DNA from 4 places in the Sivoneniella epilithica UHCC 1019 genome. Region 1 is predicted to be linked to each of the others. Evidence: predicted binding sites of a transcription regulator. Region 1 holds the regulator's gene; each other region holds the start of a gene.
What was found. Region 1 encodes NtcA, which controls nitrogen genes in cyanobacteria. Its sites were predicted from a motif close to TTTGTANNNNNNNNTACAAA; they were not measured.
Positions count from the first base shown of each region.

Region 2: the regulator NtcA is predicted to act here: its motif matches at 1,172-1,191, upstream of AB3R30_RS15795 (Glu/Leu/Phe/Val family dehydrogenase).
Region 3: the regulator NtcA is predicted to act here: its motif matches at 1,977-1,996, upstream of AB3R30_RS20435 (circularly permuted type 2 ATP-grasp protein).
Region 4: the regulator NtcA is predicted to act here: its motif matches at 1,668-1,687, upstream of AB3R30_RS02570 (DUF4327 family protein).

Region 1 covers NZ_JBFPDP010000017.1:22,671-25,919, reverse strand. Annotated here, with positions in the region: gene AB3R30_RS12370 (DUF3084 domain-containing protein) at 80-1,426, opposite strand; gene ntcA (global nitrogen regulator NtcA) at 1,582-2,319, opposite strand; gene fabI (enoyl-ACP reductase FabI) at 2,643-3,249, shown strand, end outside.
Region 2 covers NZ_JBFPDP010000025.1:49,956-53,204, reverse strand. Annotated here, with positions in the region: gene AB3R30_RS15795 (Glu/Leu/Phe/Val family dehydrogenase) at 1-1,127, opposite strand, end outside; gene AB3R30_RS15790 (protochlorophyllide reductase) at 1,399-2,355, shown strand; gene AB3R30_RS15785 (GFA family protein) at 2,718-3,137, shown strand.
Region 3 covers NZ_JBFPDP010000041.1:42,132-45,380, forward strand. Annotated here, with positions in the region: gene AB3R30_RS20430 (alpha-E domain-containing protein) at 1-506, opposite strand, end outside; gene AB3R30_RS20435 (circularly permuted type 2 ATP-grasp protein) at 525-1,958, opposite strand; tRNA gene AB3R30_RS20440 (tRNA-Gln) at 2,211-2,282, shown strand; gene AB3R30_RS20445 (Spy/CpxP family protein refolding chaperone) at 2,484-2,960, shown strand; gene AB3R30_RS20450 (ABC transporter ATP-binding protein) at 2,964-3,249, opposite strand, start outside.
Region 4 covers NZ_JBFPDP010000002.1:217,049-220,297, forward strand. Annotated here, with positions in the region: gene AB3R30_RS02555 (ArsR/SmtB family transcription factor) at 1-46, shown strand, start outside; gene petM (cytochrome b6-f complex subunit PetM) at 112-213, opposite strand; gene pdxA (4-hydroxythreonine-4-phosphate dehydrogenase PdxA) at 325-1,437, shown strand; gene AB3R30_RS02570 (DUF4327 family protein) at 1,815-2,036, shown strand; gene AB3R30_RS02575 (hypothetical protein) at 2,179-2,538, opposite strand; gene AB3R30_RS02580 (hypothetical protein) at 2,721-3,071, opposite strand; gene AB3R30_RS02585 (hypothetical protein) at 3,245-3,249, shown strand, end outside.

The DNA of each region.
Region 1 (3,249 bases):
TTTGAGAAGGCGATCGCTAAAAGTAAATCGTTGCTCAAAGGGAATCATTGCTAGTGTACTGTTGCCAGGACTGATAGAGTTATTGCGATCGCAGTAACTCTTTGCCATTCTGTACTGCCACCAGATTTACTTTTAGAGGACCTGCTGTCAATGTTTTTTCCTCCGCGATCGTTCTTAGCTCGATCGTCTCGTTGTACCCTTGCAGCTTTTCGATAAATGTCAATAGATCTTGGACTCGCCCATCGCCAATTTGCACCGTATCAGTCAGAATTCCCAAACGCCGCGCCCTAAATCCGGCTGCGGTTACTAGCAGATTAATTCGCTGCTGAATTTGAACCTCGCTCAAGCTAGCTGGATTTAGAGACGTGGCAGCAATCAGATCCCCTTCTTGAAAAACAATCCGGTTGGGAGCCGCTTCTGCAAAAACTTGAACCAGGTTTTCTCCAGTAAGATAATTGGCAGCTGACGAAATACGGACTACATAATCTTGACCGTTACTCACTTGCCTGATCAGTTGATCCACTTCGGCTTTGGTAATTTGAATGATTTGTCCCTGCGGTTTTGTGCCAGGTCGCACCAATTGAGTTGCAGAGCGATTGGCTTCTCGTAAAAGCTGATCGATCGCGCCTTGGGTAGAGCGTGGGTCAAGAATCCGCACCACCGCCGAAGAAAGCACTTGCCCCCGCTGGATTGCCACATTACCCCGGCGCAACCCCTCGGCTTCTCGCTCCAGCTTGCCAATTTCTTGCACCAAAAAATCTTGCTGAGCTTCTAGCTGTTTCAGTCGCCCTTCCCGCTCACTAATGATTGCACTTTTGGCTTTAATTTCCTCTTCTGCCACTGCCACAACTTGACTCTGCTCTGCTTGCAGTCGGCTAATATTGGCTCGAAATTGCAATACTTGCTCAGAGATAGTGGCAAGTTGGCTGCGGTTTTGTTCAAGAGTCCGCTGTACTGTAACGCGATCGCTCATGGCACGGTTCCGTTCGGCGATCGCGCTTTTCAAAGAGCCGCCAATGGTTTGAATCTGTTTTTGAGTACTCATTAGTTGCTTTTGAGCCTCAATTTCTTGGGCTTTTGCCCGGTTTAATTCGGCTTCAGTACGTTGCTTTTGAGCTTGAGCCGTTTCTAACTGACTTTTTGCATCGTTTAGGTCAGTGCGTGCCCGTCTTAGCTTGCGTTGAAGTGCGCCTAATTCAAAGACTCCGGTGCGTAATGGACCACTGGTTGCAAATAGAATCCCCAAGGTGGAAGCAGCAACGACGATCCCCGTCAAAATGGTGATTAAGGTTGCCGTGCGACGCGGGCGTAAGTTAAATAGGCTGAGGCGAGCTTTCCCAACTTTGGTGCCAATGCGATCGCCCACAGTGGCAATCACACCACCAATTACCAATATTGCAAATATTAGGATCAGCCCCGTAGACATCGCTGCTCCAAACCAAAACGCCCTAACCTTTGCAATGCAAACAGGGGCAAACTCATCTATAGCCTACCCCATGAATCTTTGATGATGGCTCTACTCACTTGCGAATTTGTGAGCGCACAACTCTTATTTTTAATAAACTGCTGGTTTCTAGCTCATCACGTAAACTGCTGACTTAAGGTTACAGGATTATGCACAGTAATTTTCTTTTTATGAATCGAAACCATATTATCTTGCCGTAAGTCGCCTAAAAGCCGAGTGACCGTCACACGGGTAGAGCCGATCGCTTCTGCGATCGCCTGATGCGAGAGCTTCAGATCAATCGTAATTCCTTCTTTACTGGGCGTACCAAAATCTCGGCACAGAATCAACAAAAAGCTAACCAATCGAGAACCCATATCGCGATGAGCCAGCGTTTCAATCATCATTTCAGTCTGCAAAATGCGCGAAGACAACCCTTGCAGCAAAATCATCGATAGATCAGGGTTATCTTTTAACGCTTTCTCAACCTGTTCAATCGGTACTGAAAGCAACTCCACAGGCGTAAACGCCACAGCATGATAAAAGCGATCGGAACGATGTCCTGTAATCAGCGACAGCACCCCAAACACACTATTTTCTCTCAACAATGCAACTGTAATTTCTTCCCCTGCTTCGTATACCCTAGAAAGCTTTACGGCTCCCTTAACTAGGAAGTAGACGCGCTCAGCAGGATCGCCTGGAAAAAAAATCGTTTTACCCCGTTCAAACGATTCAACAACGGGTGGAAACACCCCACTTCCCATCTGACGAAATACCGATGCCAGTGGTCTATCTTGCGTCACAACCATATTCCCCTGCTCGGAGTCCTTACTACGTGCCAACTCGTTGAATAAAACATGCCGAATAATTAGCATTCAACTCTGTAACTTAGAATACTTAAACGCACTCCTAAAGGGTTTTTTGTACCCTTTGTTACAAAATAAGGCGATCGCAGCCCCTATACAAAAGCTTAGAGTCACTTACCTACCGCTTTCTTACCCATATAAAGAGCCTAGAAAGTATCAGTATCTTAACCGCAGCTTGGCAAATTGAACAAAATTCATTGCAAAAATAATTACGGGCATCTATTGAAATCCTTTTTGCAGCTAAACTTTAGAACTCTTGAACTAACTAGGAGTGCTATCTTTATACCCCATATTTCAGTATCCTCATAGGTGCCCTCAAAGGATTGATTGCCATGCTGGACTTGACTGGGAAAAACGCCCTTGTAACCGGAATCGCTAATAACCGCTCGATCGCGTGGGGCATTGCCCAACAGCTTCACAAAGCCGGCGCGAACATTGGCATTTCCTATCTACCCGATGAAAAAGGGAAAATGGAAAAAAAGGTAGCTGAGTTGGTAGAACCCCTCAATCCCAGTGTATTTGTTCCATTAAACGTTCAAGATGATGCTCAAATTCAATCTGCCTTTGAAACCGTAGGCGATAAGTGGGGCAGAATCGACATTTTGATTCACTGTCTAGCATTTGCCAACCGAGATGACCTGACAGGCGGCTTCGTGGAAACATCTCGCTCCGGGTTCGCCACAGCACTGGATATAAGCACCTACTCCCTCGTTAAGCTCTGTGGTGCAGCAAAGCCATTGATGACCGAAGGCGGCAGCATTGTCACACTTACCTATTTAGGTGGTGTGCGAGTGATCCCCAATTACAACGTCATGGGGATCGCCAAAGCGGGTTTGGAAATGAGCGTCCGATATTTGGCAGCGGAACTGGGACCTCAAAAGATTCGAGTGAATGGCATTTCTGCCGGACCCATCCGCACTCTGGCATCCTCTGCGGTGG
Region 2 (3,249 bases), on a different contig from region 1:
TGGTTGACTTCATCCAGCGTCCAATACAAACCACTGCGGTTTTGCACCCATTCAAAATAGCTGACCGTAACGCCGCCTGCGTTCACCAAAATATCTGGAAAAACGTAGATGCCTTTTTCTGCCAAAATTTTGTCAGCAGCGGAGGTAATGGGTCCGTTGGCGACTTCAAACACGAGTTTGGCTTTAATTGAGTGAGCATTCGTTTCCGTAATTTGGTTTTCCAGCGCTGCCGGAATTAGCACATCCACATCTAGTGCCAGCAACTCCTCATTTGTGAGGACTTCATGCTCTGGAGTCGTGCAAACGCTGCCATCGCAGTAAGGCGCTCGAATGCCACGAGTCGATTCTTTATTGTTACGAATGGCAGGAATATCTAATCCATTTTTGGCATAAATTGCGCCTTGAGAATCACTGACTGCGACTACGCGATAACCAGCATGGAACAATAGCTCTGCCAAAGTACCACCCGCATTCCCAAATCCTTGAATGGCAACGGTCGTTCCTTGCGGCGTTTGATCAAACTTAGGCAGCATTGCCTGAATCACAAAAAAGGCTCCTAAAGCAGTAGCAGCTTCTCGCCCCAGACTGCCGCCCATGCTGATCGGCTTCCCGGTGACCACAGCAGGACAAATGCAGCGCCGAATGATGCTGTATTGATCCATCATCCAGCCCATGATCATTGAGTTGGTATATACGTCGGGCGCGAGGATGTCTACATCAGTCCCGATGAAGTCGGCGATCGCGTCAATATAGCCCCGGCTCAATCGCTCTAGTTCCAGCCGCGACAATAACTTGGGATTCACGGTAATTCCCCCCTTTGCCCCGCCAAATGGCAATCCTAGCGCCGCACACTTAAACGTCATCCAAAATGCTAATGACTGCACCTCATCCATCGACACATTCGGGTGATAGCGGACTCCGCCTTTACCCGGACCGCGAGTATCGTCATAGCGGACTCGATATCCCTGAAACACCTGAAGCGACCCATCATCCATCCGCACAGGAATCGAGACACTGAGGCTAGCTTTGGGAAATTTCAACGACTCGATCGCATCTTCAGAAATGGAAGTGTGCTTCAACGCTTCTTCTAGTCGTTGGCTAGCATCCGACAGCAAAGAGTTCACCATAGTAGTATGTCTTTTGTCTAGAAAATAAATGAATGCTGGATAATTTTGTATCTTTCGATACTTTTCTTTAAGAATGCCCAACAAATCGAGCCTCAGTCAGGGATAGCCTCAGAAAGACATAAAACAACATAATTTGTTGCGTTAAGCAGAACGCAGACTGCAAAACATCTTCACGGTTAAACCGCTTAACTGGTACAGTCTCATCGGTAAGATAAAGAGTGTGCGATCGTCCTAGAGGATAAGCACGACGGTCAACGGAGCTTTGGAAAAAATGGAACCGCAAAAAACTTCAACAGTAATTATTACAGGTGCCTCCTCTGGAGTAGGTTTATACGCCGCAAAAGCTCTTACCGAAAAGGGGTGGCATGTGGTCATGGCTTGCCGAGATTTGCCCAAAGCTAAACAGGCGGCTGAATCCGTCGGCATGGCACGCGATCGCTACACCATCTTGCACATTGATTTGGGTTCCCTAGAAAGCGTCCGCAAGTTTGTCCAAGCCTTTCGCAATACGGGCAAATCCTTAGATGCATTGGTATGTAACGCTGCCATCTATATGCCCCTGATCAAAGAACCGCTCTATAGTCCTGAAGGCTATGAACTAACCGTCACCACCAATCACCTCGGTCACTTTTTGCTGTGCAACTTGATGATGGAAGATTTGAAGCACTCCGCTGATCCCCGCTTGGTGATTTTGGGTACTGTCACCCACAACCCCGATGAACTCGGCGGCAAGATTCCACCCCAACCCGATTTGGGCAACTTTGAAGGATTTACCGCAGGCTTCAAAGCGCCGATTACGATGATCAATGGTAAACAGTTTGAACCCGTCAAAGCCTACAAAGACAGCAAAGTCTGCAATGTGTTGACCATGCGCGAACTGCACCGCCGCTATCACGATTCCACGGGAATCACCTTCACCTCGCTCTATCCGGGTTGCGTCGCCGATACACCCCTATTCCGCAATCACTATCCGCTGTTCCAAAAAATCTTCCCCTGGTTTCAAAAGAACATTACAGGCGGATACGTGTCCCAAGAGCTATCGGGTGAGCGGGTGGCAATGGTGGTTGCCGACCCAGAATATAAGCAATCGGGTGCCTACTTTAGCTGGGGCAATCGCCAAAAGAAAGATGGCAAGTCGTTTATTCGGCAGGTTTCGCCCCAAGCTCGCGATGAGGAAAAAGGACAGCACATGTGGGATCTAAGCGCCAAGTTGGTGGGCGTGGCGTGATCAGTATGGCCAGCGGGCGAGTGGGCGATCGCTGTCAGCCCTACTCATCTAAAGACTTGCGAAAAGCTTCTGTCTGTTCACCTGATTGGAGATGTTATTACAGAAAATATTTGTCGGCGTTGCTGAATTGATCTATGAACGCCTAAATTTGCCCTCACCCTAGCCCTCGACCAACGGGCGAGGGAATAAGATTTCTAGCTCCCTTCTCCTTGGGGAGAAGGGTTGGGGATGAGGGAAATCATAGCTGCAATCAGCAACGCCAATATTTGTCTATTCACCCGTTTTGGAGTGTTATGCGGAAACTTTCCGCCTAGTTAAGTGCCAAAATTCAGACAGCAAACCTAGAGATCGAGGAGATCAGTATGTATGGTAAGTGTCTTTGCGGTGCAATAATTGTCCGAACGCCAGACAAGAAAAGCATCGATGCCTGTCATTGCGGCATGTGTCGGCGCTGGGGAGGTGGACCGGCATTAGGTATAGCGTGTGGCTCAGATGTGCAGATAGACGGCGTTGATAGACTGAAAGTGTATCAGTCCTCAGAATGGGCTGAAAGAGCTTTTTGTGGTGAATGCGGTACGCATCTGTTCTACAGATTGTTGCCTACCAATGAATATTTTGTCCCAGCAGGTCTTTTTCAAAATGAAATTGAGTTTGAGTTCAAGGAGCAAATCTTTATAGATATGAAACCTGGTTACTATGAATTTGCCAATCAAACTTTGAACCTGACAGAAGCAGAAGTATTCGCTAAATTTGCGTCAAGTGAGAATATTGAAGGCACATAACGGTAGCTCGTCAGACTCTAAAGCCAAAGTTAGGTTTAGATGCTATCGCTATCAGCTATCCGCATCTGAAAATATGCAGAAAGCCTATCTAATTGCATAAATTTTGGTTATG
Region 3 (3,249 bases), on a different contig from region 1:
TCAATCAACCGTCCAATTTGACCAAAATGCCAGCCCTCATTGTGGGTCATGGTGGCATCCATCACGCCTGCAAACAGATGACTTTGCAGCTTGACTTCCTCAAAAAAGCTGAGAACGGCTGAAATATCATTCATTAACGTGTGCGATTGAGCCGCTTCAATCACCATCAGATAAAACGAGTTGACCTGCTGCCACATTTCCGAAGAAATCACTTCCCGCACCGATCGCGCATTCTCACGCGCTGATTTCAAGCACGACAAAATGGAATTGGCATAATCTTCATCAAATGCCAAAAACTGGGTGACCTTTGCCCCAGTTGCTTCGCCATAGCGCTTTTGAAACAAGGGCAAATCGCCTGTAGTCAACACAATCGGCTCCCATTGAGTGCCGCCGGATGGCGCATCCAGCAACAAGTTAAGATTGACTTCAATAAAACGAGCTACATTCTCCGCCCGCTCAACAGAGCGAGTCAGCCAATAAATCGAATTTGCAACACGACTGAGCATACGATTCCCTTACTTTCCCTATTTATAGACAACCCAAGTATCTTTACTGCCGCCGCCTTGCGATGAGTTAACCACTAACGATCCTCGCCGCAGGGCAACGCGGGTTAATCCACCGGGATTCACATAAACGTCTTTGCCATATAAGATGTAGGGGCGTAGATCCACATGACATCCCTCAAACTCGCCATCTAATAGGGTCGGCACTCGTGATAAACATAGGGTCGGCTGGGCGATATAGTTGCGTGGGGATGCCTTGATTCGCTGAGCAAAATCTTCTTGCTGCTCTAGCGTCGAGTGCGGACCGATCAACATGCCATATCCACCCGATTCATTTGCGGCTTTGACTACCAGTTTGTCCAAATTTTCTAAGACATGGCTTTGCTGGCTCGGTTCCCAACATAAGTAGGTCGGAACATTTGCCAAAATTGGCTCTTCGCCTAAGTAATACTGGATCATGGCGGGAACGTAGGAGTAAATTACTTTATCATCGGCAACGCCAGTTCCAAGTGCATTCGCGATCGCCACCTTGCCAGAGCGATACACCTCCATCAAACCGGGTACGCCCAATAATGAATCTGCCCGAAACGCCTTGGGATCGATGAAATCATCATCAATTCGCCGATAGATCACATCAACACGCTGCAATCCTTTGGTAGTTCGCATTTGCAAATAGCCGTCGGCAATCACCAAATCGCGCCCTTCCACCAGTTCTACCCCCATTTGCTGCGCCAAAAAGGAATGTTCAAAGTAAGCAGAGTTATAAATTCCGGGAGTCAGCACCACAACCGTCGGATCGGGTAAATGCTCAGGCGCAAGATTGAGCAGGGTTTCGAGGAGATAGCTAGCATACTCCTCAACAGGCTGAATATTCATCGTGTCGAACACGACAGGAAAGGTATTTTTCATCACCCGTCGATTTTCTAGGACATAAGAGACCCCCGAAGGACAGCGCAGATTATCTTCCAGCACATACCACTGACCAGAGCGATCGCGCACCAAATCGGTTCCGGTAATGTGGCACCAAATGCCTTTAGGCGGATGCAAGCCGATACACGGCTTCAAAAAACCACTCGCTGAGAAAACAATCTCAGAGGGAACAATCCCATCCTTCAAAATCTTTTGATCGCCATAGACATCTGCCAAAAATAGGTTGAGCGCAGTGATCCGCTGCTTTAAGCCTTTTTCCAGGATCAGCCACTCATCGGCAGACAAAATCCGAGGGATCAGGTCAAACGGCATAATGCGCTCAGTGCCACGACCATCACTATAAACATTAAACGTCACGCCTAGCTTAAATAAAGCCACTTGAGCCGCTTGTTGCCGACGAATCACTTCCTCCATGCCCAGCGTGTGAATCCGCTCAATCAGCGGCACCGCGTCGGGGCGAGGTTTTCCCTTGGCTTCAAATAGCTCGTCGTAAAAATCCCCTGGTTCATAGTCGTAAAAAGTCACAGGTTCAAGTCCAACGTGTTTTCAGTGCATTCTACAAAACTACGGGTTAGTCACCCAGTAGCTTTGATTGCAGAACTAGCAATTTGCTTAAGAATACACCTTCAGGCAAGGGGCAGTGATTGAAATCGTTGCCTATTGGCACCCAGTAAAATTAGTACACACTATTTTCTCTAAAATTTGATTGGCAAATGTTGACAATCCTTCGCCGCAACCTGTTATAGTAACCAATGTGCGCTGTTTAAGTATGCATGTTGGGGCGTCGCCAAGTGGTAAGGCAGCGGGTTTTGGTCTCGCCATTCCTAGGTTCGAATCCTAGCGCCCCAGTTTTTTTATTGACAATTTTTTGATCGTCAATCTTTTAGAGATAACCATAGGTCGGTAGTAACTGGGTCAAAACAGTGGCTACTTTGTCTAAATGTTAAGACCTATCTATAGCTTATCCGGTGTGTTCATCTGGCACATGGATTGTGTTTTGAGTTACAAAGATAGGGGCATGACTAAACCGAACCCAAGGAGCTTGATTCCATGACGATTTCCATTGCCCAACACGCATCACTCATTGCTGGAATAGCGCTGTTAGGAATTCCTGTGGCAATCCAAGCGACACGAGTAGATTCTGCGATTCTTCACTGGAGAGGCTACGCCAACGCCCAAGAAGCACCAGCCTCAAGCCCGAAGCAAGCCGCCGGAGCCGCGTCTTTGATAGAGCAGTTGAAGCTAACGTCTGCTCAAAAACAGAAAATTTCGACCTTTCGGAAAAATCGTACAACTGAGATGAATCGAGTGTTGACTAGCGACCAAAAAGCCAAATTTGAAGCGGCTCGTAAGTCTGGCAAGAATACTTCAGAAACCATGGCTGCTTTGGGGTTGAACCCTGATCAAAAAAAGAAAATCGCGGAAATTGCTAAAAAATCTGCGGGTGACATTATGAGTGTGCTGAATCCACAGCAAAAGAAACAGGTCGTAAATTATCTGAAGCAACAGCGCGGAGGGTTTGAATAGCAGCTAGCTACTGTATCGAATTCCTTGCTCATGGAGTTGGTGGACAAAAAACTCTTCCAGGGAAGGACGAGCGAGATGCATATCCAATAACTGAGCGCCCATCAGCGTTAGACTGGCGAGAAAATCTTGAGGATTGCCAAGCACTTGCCCTTGCCAACAGCCATCTTTAAACTCTAGGTTCGCAAGGCGATTTTTTAGCACATCTGGGTTGCCCCCTTTGACTTTGGCGTGATAAGCCTCAGAAGTGCCCAAAAGTTCGTCTAAAGACCCCATGCAAATCAGGTTTCCT
Region 4 (3,249 bases), on a different contig from region 1:
ATATCGTGAAGTTGCTGAGCATTTAGATGAACCTGAAGATTCCTAAAAGCTAGTTGTCGAAGGATGAAGCGATCGCTTCAGAAAAGAGTATTCATCCTTCAACTAGGCTGTTTACTCTTCGCCGCCTTGGACTTTCAACATGACAAATCCTAGTCCTAACCCCACTAAAATTAGGCTAGATGCCAAAATAGCAGCGGTAAAAATTTCTCCCATGAACTGATTGCTCCTTATGCGATCGCGTTAATTAAATCGTGTCAATCGTGTAATACAAGTATCACTACTTATCCAAAATTCTAAACTAGATTGATCCTACTTCCAGTAACAATGGACAAACCCTCCAATCCTCTGTTTCGTCCTCGCTTGGCAATTCCTTTGGGTGACCCGGCTGGAATTGGCAGTGAAGTGATCTTAAAAGCTCTAGCCAATCCGCAGATTCACCAACGCTGTGAGATTACTTTGATTGGCGATCGCCGATTGGTAGAAAAAACGTATTCCGATTTGCTAGACACAGGTATGGAAGACCCATTGGCAAATCCAGATAGTTTAACTCTATGGGATGTTGAACTCGATCCAAAAATTGGGGGGCAGATTCACTTAGGTAGCGGTAATGCAGCTAGTGGTGCAGCTAGTTTTCAATTTTTGGAGCAGGCGATCGCCCAGACGCTCTCTGGTGATTTTGATGCCATTGTCACGGCACCGATCGCAAAATCGGCGTGGAAAGCGGCTGGACACCATTATCCAGGACAAACCGAACTGTTGGCTGAACGAGCCGGAGCTACCCGCTTTGGCATGTTGTTTGTGGCGCGATCGCCTTACACGGGCTGGACATTACGAACTCTTCTAGCAACCACGCACATTCCCTTGAAACAGGTTTCTGCAACCCTAACAGCAGAGTTAATGACGCAGAAACTAGAGTTGTTACTCGACTGTCTCCAGCAGGATTTTGGCTTAGAAACTCCCCATATTGCGCTCGCGGGACTCAATCCACATAGTGGTGAACAGGGGCAACTAGGGCATGAAGAACAAAATTGGCTGATCCCTTGGCTCAATCAGATGCGCGATCGCTTTTCCACAATCACTTTAGAAGGACCCGTGCCACCCGACACACTCTGGGTCAAGCCTGGACAAGCTTGGTTTGGAACAGAGATATCCCGCAAGGAAAGCATTGCGAAGAATGTTCAAAACTCAAAACTCAAAACTCAAAATTATTGTGATGCTTACCTCGCTTTGTATCATGATCAAGGATTGATTCCGGTTAAACTTATGGCGTTCGATCGGGCTGTCAACACCACGATTGGGTTACCCTTCGTCCGAACTTCACCTGATCATGGCACCGCCTTTGATATCGCCAAACAAGGAATTGCAGATGCTACTAGCATGAAAGCGGCGATCGAATTGGCTGTGGAATTGAGCGATCGCCGTCAACTAGCTACCTGAAGCAAAAGCGAAAACTTTAAAAGAATAGAAAAGCGATGCTTTGTAACTTGCTAATCCTAATTAGCTAACTAGAATACAAAAGCTCTACCAGCACCTTTAAGGCTGAAAACAATTCCGCTATTCAACCAAACTGAAACAAAGAATCCAACCAGATATTAGTCAAGGTTTAGTGACTTTTGTAAGTTTTCTTAATATACTCAGAAGAAGATTGGCGTAAAAATACAACTTATACGGTATATCAGGCTACAGATAGAAATTCTTCCTGTCCCCGAATAATTTTTCTACACTTTAAAAAACTTAAATTTTATCTACTCTCTTGATTCGTTCAATAGTGCTACTTGTCGTTTTGATTTGCTACGAAGCTTAGAAGGGTGATTATGCTTCAATCAATTCAGTATTCCTTACCTGTCATTCAAGACGAGGCTCGTCAACTGGTTCAAGAAGGGCTAGTGAGCCGACATCAACCGATCTATATCCTGTGTCAGTATATTCCTGCTCGTGAGTGGGCATGGATTGAATGTGAGTTAGAGCGCTGCAATTTTCTACTGAGAGATCGGATCGGTGACCTAATGGGTTCCGAAAAATGGGAAAACGATTAGCGGCTAATCTGCATTCATTCATCTACCACTCCCGCTATTTTGATCTCAGTTTGAAGAGATCCCAGTTTGAAGACGCATCAACACATTCAAGATTTGGCAAGCAAGTTACTCACCAGATCTTGAATTGGCTGAAGTTGTTTTGCTACTCTTGGTTTCTTAGCTTTTCAAGTTCTGCTCGAATGGTGGCGATTTGAGCAGTAAGTTCCTGTATTTCAGTTTGTACACCAGGAGCGGCTGAGGTAGGCACAGTTGCCGTTGGTGGATAATCGTTTTGGGCACGGCGTTGACTTAAAACGGTGTCTACAAAATTACGCGCGTCTTGCTCAGTTGATTCTCCCTTAACTGCCCATTCATCGGCAAGTTGACTCCATTCTTGGCGAAGTTTCGATAGGTTTTCATGTCGTTTTTGTGGGTCTTGAACTACTTCAATCAAGGATGCCGTTGCCCCTAGCGTGACACGAAAACCATTTTGCAGTAGCTGAATTAATGTCTCAGAATTCATGAGGTGTGGTTCCTTAAGTATCAAGGGAATGGTTTCTAAATATCTTCTAAATATTTGGCGTAGGGTCTGTGCAGCGATCGCTTTTCAATCAAAGCTTTTCACAGAAACTATAAAAGTTCTGAATGAAAAACTGCAACGATTCTACTGTAATCTTGCTAATTTCTGCCTGAGATATCGCGATTCTAACTAGCTTGATCTAGATATTGGTTCACGTCGTCTACCAAGCGGCTAAGCTCGGCTTCAGTGGTCAGGCGAATGCGATCGTCTCTAAGGGTGATCAGCACTTTTGCGGCAAAGGGCGAAGACCAAATATTGGGATTACAGAAGATTTCTAGAAAAACATCCCCGGTATATCGATACTCCATCGGTTTCTGCGGCTTTGGTTTGGTTGCAGGCGACCCTTTGGTCGCAACAATTTTGAGGCTAGTCATTAACTCAGCAATGTGAGTTTGTAGCGTGTGGGCGGCTTCAGGAGCAAACTGCAACGAAACCGATCCTTCAATGAGATTAAGCGTTAGTGGGGGAGTAGGCATGTACCGAAAAACCGAATGATTGGCATTCTTATGGTACGGGGCAACGGGCGCAAACGCGATCGCGCTAGGCAGAATTAGGGCGATCGCCTTTTGTCGAGTGCTACACTTCTCTAGACTCGACTTAGGCTATTCCTTAAATCGGTGTTTGCTTAAAGATGGGAAAGAAAAAATCTTTGAA